DNA from 2 places in the Streptomyces sp. NPDC127119 genome. Region 2 is predicted to be linked to the other one. Evidence: predicted binding sites of a transcription regulator. Region 2 holds the regulator's gene; the other holds the start of a gene.
The links. The regulator HspR, encoded in region 2, represses chaperone genes until heat shock. The targets are predictions, from matches to a motif close to TTGAGNNNNNNNNNCTCAA.
Positions count from the first base shown of each region.

Region 1: the regulator HspR is predicted to act here: its motif matches at 4,715-4,733, upstream of lon (endopeptidase La).

Region 1 covers NZ_JBHXTO010000007.1:95,169-101,283, forward strand. The annotation lists gene ACFVH5_RS05800 (hypothetical protein) at 1-266, shown strand, start outside; gene ACFVH5_RS05805 (MarR family winged helix-turn-helix transcriptional regulator) at 519-1,028, opposite strand; gene ACFVH5_RS05810 (lysozyme) at 1,258-2,112, shown strand; gene lon (endopeptidase La) at 2,275-4,692, opposite strand; gene ACFVH5_RS05820 (GNAT family N-acetyltransferase) at 4,900-5,616, shown strand; gene ACFVH5_RS05825 (rhomboid-like protein) at 5,642-6,115, opposite strand, start outside.
Region 2 covers NZ_JBHXTO010000051.1:18,509-24,623, reverse strand. The annotation lists gene ACFVH5_RS22145 (Uma2 family endonuclease) at 1-488, opposite strand, end outside; gene ACFVH5_RS22140 (DUF6243 family protein) at 667-882, opposite strand; gene ACFVH5_RS22135 (ATP-binding protein) at 1,128-1,559, opposite strand; gene ACFVH5_RS22130 (helix-turn-helix domain-containing protein) at 1,759-2,646, shown strand; gene ACFVH5_RS22125 (DUF397 domain-containing protein) at 2,657-2,851, shown strand; gene ACFVH5_RS22120 (class I SAM-dependent methyltransferase) at 2,844-3,572, shown strand; gene ACFVH5_RS22115 (heat shock protein transcriptional repressor HspR) at 3,656-4,129, opposite strand; gene dnaJ (molecular chaperone DnaJ) at 4,137-5,339, opposite strand; gene grpE (nucleotide exchange factor GrpE) at 5,427-6,110, opposite strand; gene dnaK (molecular chaperone DnaK) at 6,107-6,115, opposite strand, start outside.

The DNA.
Region 1 (6,115 bases), on a different contig from region 2:
ACCCGTCGGTGGCGTCCCGCGCCGTCACGGGCACGCTCCCCCGCTCCGAGGTCCGCGCCCTCACGGCCCTCACGGACGGCGCGACGCGCTGGGTGGAGAAGTTCGGCGAGGGCGACTGGACGGACCTGTTCACCCTGATCCGCAAGGAGGGCGGCCGGTCCCTGATCGACCGGGTCCGCACCCTGGAACGCTCCGAAACGGCCGCCACCTATCTGGGCCGCTCCAAGACCCACGACGACGCGACGGTGGTCCACGCGGAGCTGTGATGCCGCCCCCGCCGCGGAGTGGCCCGAAGCCGCGCGGTCGGGCCCGGGTCCGCCGTGGCTGATCGCGCCGTTCCCCGCGCCCCTCGGGGAGGGGCTGCGCCCCGTCCCACCCAGGGCGCGGGGAACGGCGCAGTCTTTTGCCTTTGTCTTCAGGGGCGCGGGGAACGGCGCAGTCTTTTCGCCCTTAAGGGGCGCGGGGAACTGCGCGACCAGCCACAACGGACCCGCAGCCGACACACAGCGCCCACCCCTTCAGCCCCGTTCGACCCCCCGGTTGAGCCGGTGCAACAACCGCGCCAGCTCAGCCACTTCCCCCCGGTCCCAACTGGCGAGTTCGCGAACATACCGAGCCCGCCGGGCATCCCGCACGGTCCCGAACCGCTCCCGCCCCACGTCGGTGAGATGCACGAGCCACGCCCGCCCGTCCGCGGGATCGGGCTCCCGCGCGACAAGCCCGATCTCCTCCAGCGCCCGCAGCTGCCGGGACATCGTGGCCTTGCCGACCCCGATGTACGCGGCAAGCTCCGTCGCCCGCTGCCGCCCGCGTTCCTCCAGCCGTACGAGCAGCCCGTAGGCCGAGGACTCCAGATCGGGGTGCACCTCGCGCACCATCTCCCCGGAGGACGCCCGCGCCCGCCTCAGCAGAACGGTCAGCTCACGCTCCAGCGCCAGGAACTCCTGGTCGACAGGACCGTGGTCCACACCACTGCCCGGAACGCCGGATCCCGCCCGATGCCCCTCACCCATACCGCCCTCGTGCACGTCAGCACCCATGACCCGGTTTCCCGATCGTGAAAGTTTCCGCCAAAGACCGCCATTGCCGCAGCTCGGCCAGTATTTCGCAGGAATAGACCAACGGCAGCCGCCGAGCCCTCTTTCCGCCGCCCGCCCGCGTGCGTAGCTTCTTCACCACGCACCCGCATGGCATGCCCACGCCATTTTATGGACCCCACCACCACCCGGGCACCACCGAGCCTTCGGAGGCACGAACATGTCCGTGCACACATCCGGAACGGCCCACCCCTCACCCGCGCGCGACCACCTCAGAACGCGCTTCGGCGCGATGGGCATCCTGCTCCTGTCCCTCTCCCTGTCCCTCTCCGTCCTCATCCCCGGTCCCGCCCACGCGGCCGACGTCCCGGCCCGCGGCTCCGCGTACATGGGGATGGGCGTCATCCCGCACGACGGCCAGGACGGCCTGCCGACCCCGGGCGACGCCACCCAGACGGAGGGGGTGGACGTCAGCAGCCACCAGGGCAACGTCGCCTGGTCCACCCTGTGGACCAGCGGGGTCAAATGGGCCTATGTGAAAGGCACCGAGGGGACGTACTACACGAACCCCTACTTCACCCAGCAGTACAACGGCTCGTACAACGTCGGCATGATCCGCGGCGCGTACCACTTCGCGACCCCCGACACGACGGGCGGCGCCGCGCAGGCCAACTACTTCGTGAACAACGGCGGCGGCTGGTCGAAGGACGGCAGGACGCTCCCGGGCGCGCTGGACATCGAGTGGAACCCGTACGGGGCGGCCTGCTACGGCAAGACGCAGAGCGCGATGGTCACCTGGATCCGCGACTTCCTGAACCAGTACAAGGCCCGCACCGGCCGTGACGCCGTCATCTACTCGGCCACCAGCTGGTGGACCCAGTGCACCGGCGACTACGCCGGTTTCGCCTCCGCCAACCCGCTCTGGATCGCCCGCTACGCCACGGCGGTGGGCACGCTCCCGGCGGGCTGGGACTACTACACGATGTGGCAGTACACGTCCTCGGGCCCCACGGTCGGCGACCACGACAAGTTCAACGGCGCCCTCGACCGCGTGGTGGCACTGGCCAACGGCTGACCCCGCCCCCGTACCCACGGCACACGTCGTACGCGGAAGGCCCGGACCCCTCACGAAGAGGGGGCCGGGCCCTACCCGCCCGATGACGTCCGTCACTGCGCCACCGGAGTCTGCGCCACGCGGCTCGCACGAGTCGTCACACGACTCACGCGAGCCCGCCGCTCACGCGGCCAGCGGAACCTCCGTCGCCGCGCCGTTCGTCGCCGGCGCCAGCGCCAGTTCCAGGACCTGGCGGACGTCCGTCACCGCGTGGACGTCGAGCTTCTCCAGCACCTCCGCCGGTACGTCGTCCAGGTCGGCCTCGTTGCGCTTCGGGATGATCACCGTGGTGACACCCGCCCGGTGCGCGGCGAGCAGCTTCTGCTTGACGCCGCCGATCGGCAGCACCCGGCCGGTGAGCGAGACCTCACCGGTCATGGCCACGTCGGTACGGACCTGGCGGCCGGACAGCAGCGAGGCCAGTGCCGTCGTCATCGTGACACCCGCGCTCGGACCGTCCTTCGGCACCGCGCCCGCCGGGAAGTGGATGTGCACGCCCCGGTCCTTGAGGTCGGCGACGGGCAGTTCCAGTTCGGCGCCGTGCGAGCGGAGGAAGGAGAGCGCGATCTGCGCCGACTCCTTCATCACGTCGCCCAGCTGACCGGTGAGGGTCAGCCCCGCCGCGCCCGTCTCCGGGTCGGCGAGCGACGCCTCGACGAAGAGGACGTCACCACCGGCGCCGGTGACCGCGAGCCCGGTCGCCACGCCGGGCACCGCCGTGCGGCGCTCGGCCGGGTCCTGGGCGGACTCGGGCACGTGGTGCGGCCTGCCGATCAGCGCGCGCAGATCGTCCGCGCCGACCGTGAACGGCAGCTTCCGCTCGCCGAGTTCGTGCTGCGCCGCGATCTTGCGGAGCAGCCGTGCGACGGACCGCTCCAGGTTCCGTACGCCCGCCTCGCGGGTGTACTCCCCGGCCAGCCTGCGCAGCGCGCTCTCGTCGAGGGTGACCTCGGCGGTCTCGAGCCCGGCTCGCTCCAGCTGGCGCGGGAGCAGGTGGTCGCGGGCGATGACGACCTTCTCGTCCTCGGTGTACCCGTCGAGCCGCACCAGTTCCATCCGGTCGAGCAGCGCCTCCGGGATGGCCTCCAGCACGTTCGCCGTGGCCAGGAAGACGACGTCGCTCAGGTCGAGCTCGACCTCCAGGTAGTGGTCCCGGAAGGTGTGGTTCTGGGCCGGGTCGAGGACTTCGAGGAGGGCCGCCGCCGGGTCGCCCCGGAAGTCGGAGCCCACCTTGTCGATCTCGTCGAGCAGGACCACCGGGTTCATGGACCCGGCCTCCTTGATCGCCCGCACGATCCGGCCGGGCAGCGCGCCGACGTACGTACGCCGGTGGCCGCGGATCTCCGCCTCGTCCCGTACGCCACCGAGGGCGACCCGGACGAACTTGCGGCCCATGGCGTGCGCGACGGACTCGCCGAGCGAGGTCTTTCCGACGCCGGGAGGGCCGACGAGCGCGAGCACCGCGCCGCCGCGCCGGCCGCCCACGACACCGAGACCCCGGTCGTTGCGCCGCTTGCGGACCGCCAGGTACTCGGTGATCCGCTCCTTCACGTCGTCCAGGCCCGCGTGCTCGGCGTCCAGGACCGTCTTGGCGCCCTGGATGTCGTACTCGTCCTCCGTGCGCTCGTTCCACGGGAGTTCGAGCACGGTGTCGAGCCAGGTGCGGATCCAGGAGCCCTCGGGCGACTGGTCGCTGGAGCGCTCCAGCTTCTCGACCTCCTTGAGCGCGGCCTCACGGACCTTCTCGGGGAGGTCGGCGGCCTCGACGCGGGCCCGGTAGTCGTCGGACTCCTCGCCCTCGGCCTCGCCGTTCAGCTCGCGCAGCTCCTTGCGCACGGCCTCCAGCTGCCGCCGCAGCAGGAACTCCCGCTGCTGCTTGTCCACACCCTCCTGTACATCCTTGGCGATGGACTCGGCGACATCCTGCTCGGCGAGGTGCTCGCGCAGGTGCTCGGTGGCCAGCTTCAGCCGGGCCACCGGGTCGGAGGTCTCAAGCAGCTCGACCTTCTGGGCGGTCGTCAGGAACGGCGAGTAACCGGAGTTGTCGGCGAGCGTGGACACGTCGTCGATCTGCTGGACACGGTCCACGACCTGCCAGGCGGCCCGCTTCTTCAGCCAGTTCGTGGCCAGCGCCTTGTACTCCTTGACCAGTTCGGTCACGGAGCCGGGCAACGGGTCCGGCACGGTCTCCTCGACCTGCGTGCCCTCCACCCACAGGGCCGCGCCAGGACCGGTCGTACCGGCACCGACGCGCACCCGTCCGCGACCGCGGATCAGGGCACCGGGGTCACCGTCGGCGAGGCGCCCGACCTGCTCGATCGTGCCGAGCACCCCCGTGTTGGCGTACGTGCCGTCGATCCGCGGAACAAGAAGCACCCTCGGCTTGCTGGCACCGGTGGAACGGGCTGCTGCCTGCGCGGCTTCCACCGCGGCGCGTACATCGGCGTCGTTCAGGTCCAGGGGCACCACCATGCCGGGCAGCACGACCTCGTCGTCGAGCGGCAGCACGGGCAGAGTGAGCGGTTCGGACGTCAAAGTCATGATCTCCCCTTCGGCATTCAAGTTGAGCTATGCCGACTCAATGCACGTGAGCCTCTGATTGTTCCCCTACGGGTGTTCGCTGTGAGCGATCGCCTCTGTCGACCCGAGCCACCGACCCCGTACCGTCTGCTCCAGTAACAGCTCAATAGCCATTTGGGCCATTACGCATGAACGCGCGTACGGAGCATACGGAGGTGGGCCGCGGTGATGAACGAGACCGTGCGGGCCTGGGTGGACGGATGGGTCGTCTCGCGTGGGGCGGCACCTCCGGTGGCCGCGCCCTGGGGATGCACCGTGGACGTGGGCGAGTCCGATCACGTCACCCGGCACGTACTGGGCGCGACGGAGGACCAGGTGGACGAGGCCACCGTCCGCGAGGTGGCCGACGCGGTGTCCGGAGCGGGCGTGTGGCTCAAGGTCTTCGCGGAGCCCGCCCGGGTCACGCCCTGGCTCGGCAGCGGCTGGTGGACCAACCCCGAGACCGGCTACCTGATGTCGACGCCCCTCGCCCGGGGCCCCGTACCGCCCGTGCCGGACGGCTACCGGCTGCGCGGCTGGTCCCGGGGCGGAGTCACCCACGTCCTGGTCGCCGCGGCCGACGGTTCACAGGCCGCGCGCGGGCGGATCGTCCCGACCGGGGCGACGGCCGTCGCCGACCGCATCGAGACGGCGCCCGCACACCGGCGCAGGGGCCTGGGCCGCTTCGTCATGCACACCCTCGCGCACACGGCGGTCGCCCAGGGTGCCGAGACCGGCGTACTGGCGGCTACGCCGGACGGGCGGGGTCTGTACGAGTCCCTGGGGTGGAGCGTGGAGGCGAGGCTGACGAGCTCGAAGTTCACGGGCCGGACGGAGCGGACGGACCGGACCGAGCAGACGGAGCGGACGCATCGGGCTCAGGCGGAGTCCCCGGCCGGAGTCTGAACGCGCCGCCGCGGCGTCCCCGGCGTCACCCGGGAGGGGCCGTCGCCGCAGCCGCCGTCGCCGCGGCCGGCCGGGAGCGGCGCACCCACGGCCAGGTGGCGACCCCGATGGCCAGGGCCAGCAGGTGTCCCCAGTTCGTCAGGGGGTCGGTGTAGGCCACCAGGCCCTCGCCGACCAGCCAGGCGGACACCGCCAGGAGGAGCAGGCGGGGCCAGAGTGTCAGGAGCCCGGCCAGTGCGCCGGCGCTCGCCGCGACACCGAAGCTGATGCCGTAGTCGTAGCGGTGGAGGGAACTGTCGGGGAGGTGCCCGGCGAGGACCGAGAGGCCGACGGGTATCTCGGTGGCCAGCGTCGCCACGACGTGCCCCAGCAGGAAGACACCCGCCGTGCGCCGGCCGCCGATGCGCCGCTCCAGCGCGGTGAGCACCAGGAGGAAGGCGATCGCGAACACGGAGGAGATTCCGCCGGCGATCCACAGCGCGCTGGCGATCAGCACGGG
Region 2 (6,115 bases):
ACGGTCACGGTGCCCCGGTCGTCGTGGGCGTCGATGACGACGTACACGGGGATGGCGGCGCGGGCGTACTCGCGGCGCTTCCTGACACGGTCGCGCTCCTGGCGGCGGACGTCCGGGGAGACGACCCCCGCGACCAGCCGGACGGCGGCCGCGGTGATCCCCACGCCGTCGGCGGTGACGTACCGCTCCGTGTCCCTGGGGACGATGAACAGGTCCGGCACCCATACACAGCCCGCGTGGACGACGTTCGTGTCGTTCCGGGCGGCGAAGTCCCCGCCCTTCAGAAAGCCTCCCAGCGCCTCCTGGAGGAGGAAGACGGTCTGGCTGTGCGCGTAGCGGCCCGTGGGTGACACTTCGATGGCTCCTTCGACGATCTCGGCCCGGTAGCCCTCGGGGAGTTCCATGGCCTCCCATGCCTGCCACCGGACCTCGTCGAGGCCGGGCCCGATCTCGGGCGGGCAGGGGGGCTCGGTCCTGGTCTCGGTCATGATCACAAGTGTCTCGTAAATGCGGGCTCACCTGCGAAAACGCCGTCGATTCACCCGAACCGGCGAAGCAGAAACGACTCACCGGGCCGAGCCCGGACACGGCAGCAGGGCCCGGACCGCTCATCGCGGTCCGGGCCCTGCCGTCTGCCTGTCTGTTCGTCCGTCGGTCCGGGACGCGTCAGCTCTGCGCGCTGTCGTCGTCCGACGTGCGGGCGGCCTCGGCCGCGGCTGCCTTCTCGCGCATCTTGCGCACCAGCTCCGCCTTCTGGTCGGCCGCGCTCTGGCGGTCGAGGTTGCGGTACGGGCCGTTGTTCGCCCGTTCGGCGCGGGACTGCTTCTTGCGCTGGCCGCCGCCCTGGCCCACGGGGTTGTTGATGTTCTTGCTGACGGTCACGGGTTCTCCCGGTGCTGATGTGAAGTGAGCTACGGATTCGTCGGTGGGGGACGGGCGGCGACATCGGATGACGTCAGCGGGGGCCCGTCACGCTCTCACTCGTAAATCGGCGTCTGGAAGAACATGCCAAAGACGTTACCCGGTTCCGTCGGCCCCGCACACCAAGATTTCTGCCGTCCCTGCGCCGACCGGGCTTTCGGCGAGAGCCCGGGGCCGGCCGCTTCCTCGGGTGGGGCGGGAACGGCTCACACCGCCGGCCACAGCTCGAACCACACGCCTTTCGCGTACCGCCCGGTCCTCGCGTCGGCGACGCCCCACGCGTCCGCCACCTCGTCGACGAGGGCGAGCCCTCGCCCCCAGCAGGCGACCACCCCCGCGACGGGGCGCGCCACGACGGGTGGATCGGGACTCTCGTCGAAGACGCTCACGTGCAGACGGGCCGAGTTGAGCCGGACTCGGAGTATGGCGGCGCCCTTGGTGTGGAGATGGACGTTGGTGACCAGCTCCGAGGTGCACAGGGCGGCGGGCATGACGAGCGCCTCACGCCCGTGCGTGAACAGCACGGCCCGCACGAAGTCCCTGCAGACGCGGGGCGCGGTGGCGTCGGCGGGGGCGAACAGGCTGTACTCGTGGACGAGTTGGGCGGGGCGGTGGGTGGCGCTTCGGGCGGGGTCCATGGGCGGTGACTCCAGTCGGGGTTGAGGGAGGCGGGCGCCCTGTGGGCTCACGGACAGAGCGAGGCGAACGACTCCCTTAAGTAATCGACACCACACGCAAGGTAGCGATAAAGGTTTACATTGTTCAAGCTGTTCACTCGGTCGGTGGACTAACTACCGCGCCCCATGGAGACTTTGGGCGACCGACAAGGAGTGAACCGTGGGACTGCGCACCACCATCAGCGAACGTCAGCGACGACTCGGCCATGAGCTCAAACACCTGCGCGAACAGGCGGGTTTCAGTGCGGGAGAGGCCGCCGAGCGGATCGGCATGGGCCGGGCCCAGCTGAGCCAGATCGAAACGGCGAAGACGACGATCCTGACGGAACGGCTTCATGAGCTGTGCCGCGTTTATGGATGCACGGATGAGACGTACGTCGAAGCCCTGGTCGCCATGTCCGAGGCCACGGGCAAGGGGTGGTGGACGGCCTACAAGAAGCCCATGGAGCAAGGGCCTCTGAACATGGCGGAGCTGGAAAATGAAGCGGCTGAAGTGCGGCTGCACCAATCGCTCTTCATCCCGGGCCTCTTCCAGACGCCCGACTACGCACAGGCCATCTTCGCCACACCGAAACTGGGCTTCGAGAACGAGGACATCGAGGACGCGCTGAAGTTCCGCATGGAACGGCAGAGCATTCTCACTCGCGAGAACCCGCCATCCGTACACGCCGTGATCCACGAGTCCGCCCTGCACATGAAGTTCGGCGGCACGGATGTGGTCCGCAGACAGCTGCTCCACCTCATCGAGCTGGCCCGACTCCCCCATGTGACCATCCGGATCTATCCGTTCAGCTCCCAGGCGCATGCGGCCCTCAGCGGGAACTTCGTCCACGTGGTCCCCTCCGTGCAACGGCTGGGCACCGTCGTGCTCGAACAGCCCACGGGAATCCGGTACTTGCGCGACCAGGAAGCACTGCTCCAATACGGAACGCTGTTCGCACGGCTCGCCGACTACTCCTTGCCCCCGATCGACGTATCGTTGGCCCCGGAAGCACACTCCGTGAAGGACTCTCTGGCCCTCATCCAGCACGTCCTCTACACCCTCTAGGGAGACGCGGATGCCCGAACTGATCTGGCAGAAGTCGACGTTCAGCGGAGGGCCGCAGGGCGAGTGCATATACATAGCCACCGCCCCCGACGGCACCCTCCGCCTCCGCGAGAGCGACGCCCCCGACACCGTCCTCGCCACCGCCCCGCAGGGTCTCGCCGGGCTTCTGCACCACGCCCGCGCCCGCGCGCAGGGCCATGGCTGACGAGAACTTCGCGCACCCCCGCCTCGCCGCCGTCTACGACCCGCTCGATCCTGATCGCGGCGACCTCGACGCGTACGTCCGTGTCGCCGCGGAGTTCGGGGCGCGGCGCGTGCTCGACATCGGGTGCGGGACCGGGGTGTTCGCGCTGCTGCTCGCCGGCCGCGGGATCGAGGTCGTCGGGGTCGATCCGGCGCGGGCGTCCCTCGATGTCGCCCGTGGCAAGCCCGGCGGCGAGACGGTTCGGTGGATCCACGGGGACGCCACCGCGCTGCCTCCCCTCCGCGTCGACCTGGCGACCATGACGGCCAACGCGGCCCAGCAGATCGTCGACGACCGGGCGTGGCACGGCACCCTGCGAGGCGCCTACGAAGCGCTGCGGCCCGGCGGGCATCTCGTCTTCGAGACCCGGGATCCGGCCCGGCGCGCCTGGGAGGAGTGGACCCGCGAGGCCTCGTACGGCGTGACGGAGATCCCTGGGGTCGGCGCGGTCGAGAGCTGGACCGAACTGACCGGGGTCGACGGCCCGTTGGTGGCGTTCCGCAGTACCTATGTGTTCGACGTGGACGGACAGGTACTGACCTCGGACTCGACGCTGCGTTTCCGCGAGCGCGACGAGATCGGGGCGGATCTGACCGGGCAGGGCTACACCGTGAAGGACGTGCGCGACGCACCCGACCGCCCCGGCCGGGAGTTCGTCTTCGTCGCGCAGCGGCCGGGCTGACGGTCAGCCGCCGTTGGCTGAGGGGCCCGGCGGTTCGCGATGAACCTCCGGGCCCCTCAACATGGCTGCTCGCCCGCTCGGACTCAGTCCGTCGGCGGGCGCTTGGGGCGCCAGACCACCAGCGCGCTCGTCTGCTGGACCTCCTGGTACGGGACCAGGTCGCGGCGGTACGAGGCGTGCACCGCGGCCTCGCGCTGCTGCATGGTCGCCGCCGCGCCCTCCAGGGCCGACGACAGTTCCGCGACCCGGGACTGGAGTACGGCGACCTGGTTCTCCAGCTCGATGATGCGTTTGATGCCGGCGAGGTTGATGCCCTCGTCCTGCGACAACTGCTGGACGGTGCGCAGCAGTTCGATGTCGCGGGCCGAGTAGCGCCGGCCGCGCCCGGCCGTGCGGTCCGGGGAGACCAGGCCGAGGCGGTCGTACTGACGCAGCGTCTGCGGGTGCAGACCGGAGAGCTGGGCGGCCACCGAGATGACGTACACCGGTGTTTCTTCCGTCAGCTCGTAGGCCCTGCCGGTGAAGGAGTTCTGCCGACGGCGTCCGGGTGCGTCCATGATGTCCTCATGCTCCCTTCGCGGCCTGGAACAGCTCGGCCCGCGGATCCTCCTCCGCGGTCGCCTCGCGATACGCCTCCAGCGCGTCACGAGCCTTCCCCGTCAGGTCCGCCGGAACACTCACCTCGACGGTGACCAACAGGTCCCCGCGCGAGCCGTCCTTGCGGACCGCTCCCTTGCCGCGGGCCCGCATCGTACGGCCGTTGGGCGTGCCCGGCGGCAGTTTCAGGGTGACCGGAGGCCCCCCGAGCGTGGGCACGCGGACCTCGCCGCCCAGTGCCGCCTCCGTGAAGGTGACGGGCACGGTGACGGTGAGGTTGTCGCCCTTGCGGCCGAAGACCGGGTGCGTGTCCACGTGCACCGTGACGTACAGGTCGCCCGACGGGCCGCCCCGTTCGCCCGGCGCGCCCTTGCCGCGGAGCCGGATGCGCTGGCTGTCCGACACCCCGGCGGGGATACGGACCTGCATGGTCCGGGACGACTTGGCGCGTCCCGAGCCGCTGCAGACCGCGCACGCGTGCTCCGCGATCAGGCCGCGGCCCTTGCAGTCGGGGCACGGGTCGGTCAGCGAGAACCCGCCGCCCGAACCGCGCGCCACCTGGCCGGTGCCGACGCAGGTCGGGCACACGCGCGGTGTGCCGTTCTTGTCGCCGGTGCCCGAACAGGCCTTGCAGGGTGACTGCGAGGTCATCCGCAGCGGGACGGTCGCGCCGTCCACCGCCTCCGTGAAGCTGAGCGTGACCTCGGTGTCGATGTCCTGGCCGCGCCGCGGCTGCGTCCGGGCACCGGGGCCCGCACCGCCGCGGTTGAAGAGTCCGCCGAAGACGTCCCCTATGCCGCCGCCGAAGCCACCGGCCCCGCCCTGCGGACCGCCGCCGCCCGCTCCGCCCTGGGGGCCGCCTCCGAAGAGGTCCCCCAGGTCGAAGTTGAAGGAGCCGCCCGAACCGGCCGGGCCGGGACGGAAGCCGCCGTTGCCGAAGAGGGCGCGGGCCTCGTCGTACTCCTTGCGCTTCTTGGGGTCCCCGAGGATGTCGTTCGCCTCGGAGATCTCCTTGAAGCGCTCCTCGGCGCGGGCGTTCCCCTTGTTGGCGTCCGGATGGAACTCGCGGGCGAGCTTGCGGTACGCCTTCTTGATCTCGGCCTCGGTGGCGTCCTTGGGGACGCCGAGGACCTTGTAGTAGTCCTTCTCGATGAAGTCCTTGGTGCTCATCCTCGACGCCCCTCCTTCCGTACGCCACCGTCACGTACGCGCTCGACGTTCTCCGTGCAAAGGGGCGCGCGTACGCCCTGTTTCACGTCAGCCCTCGTCCGGGCCACCGCTCTCCTTGTCGTCGGCCGCCGCGGTCCCCGCATCCGTCTCGTCGCCCTTGGCGGGCTGCGCTCCCGGCTGCGGCTCGGCGACCGCCACCCGCGCGGGGCGGATGGTGCGCTCGCCGAAGCGATACCCCGGCTGCAGAATCGCCACGCACGTCGTCTCCGTGACGTCCGGCGCGTACGAGTGCATCAGGGCCTCGTGGATCATCGGGTCGAAGGGCTCGCCCTCCTTGCCGAACTGCTGCAGGCCCATCTTGGCCGCGACGGTCTCCAGCGACTCCGCCACCGACTTGAAACCGCCGAGCAGTTCGCCGTGTTCCCGCGCGCGGCCGATGTCGTCGAGCACGGGCAGGAGCTCGGTCAGGAGGCTCGCGATGGCGAGTTCCTTGACCGCGATCCGGTCGCGCTCGACCCGGCGGCGGTAGTTCTGGTACTCGGCCTGAAGCCGCTGGACGTCCGCCGTACGTTCATTGAGCGCCGTACGCACCTGGTCCAGCTGGGCCGTCAGGCCTGCGATCTGGGCTGCTGACTGAGCTGCTGCCGTGTCCCCGGCCGGGGCCGCCCCGTCCTCCGCGGAGGAGGGGGCGGCCTTCGGCTCGGCGTCTTCAGGGGTGGCGCCGGAGGGGACGTCGGGCTGCTCGTCGAAGCCCGGGGTCTCCTCCGTCACGCGGC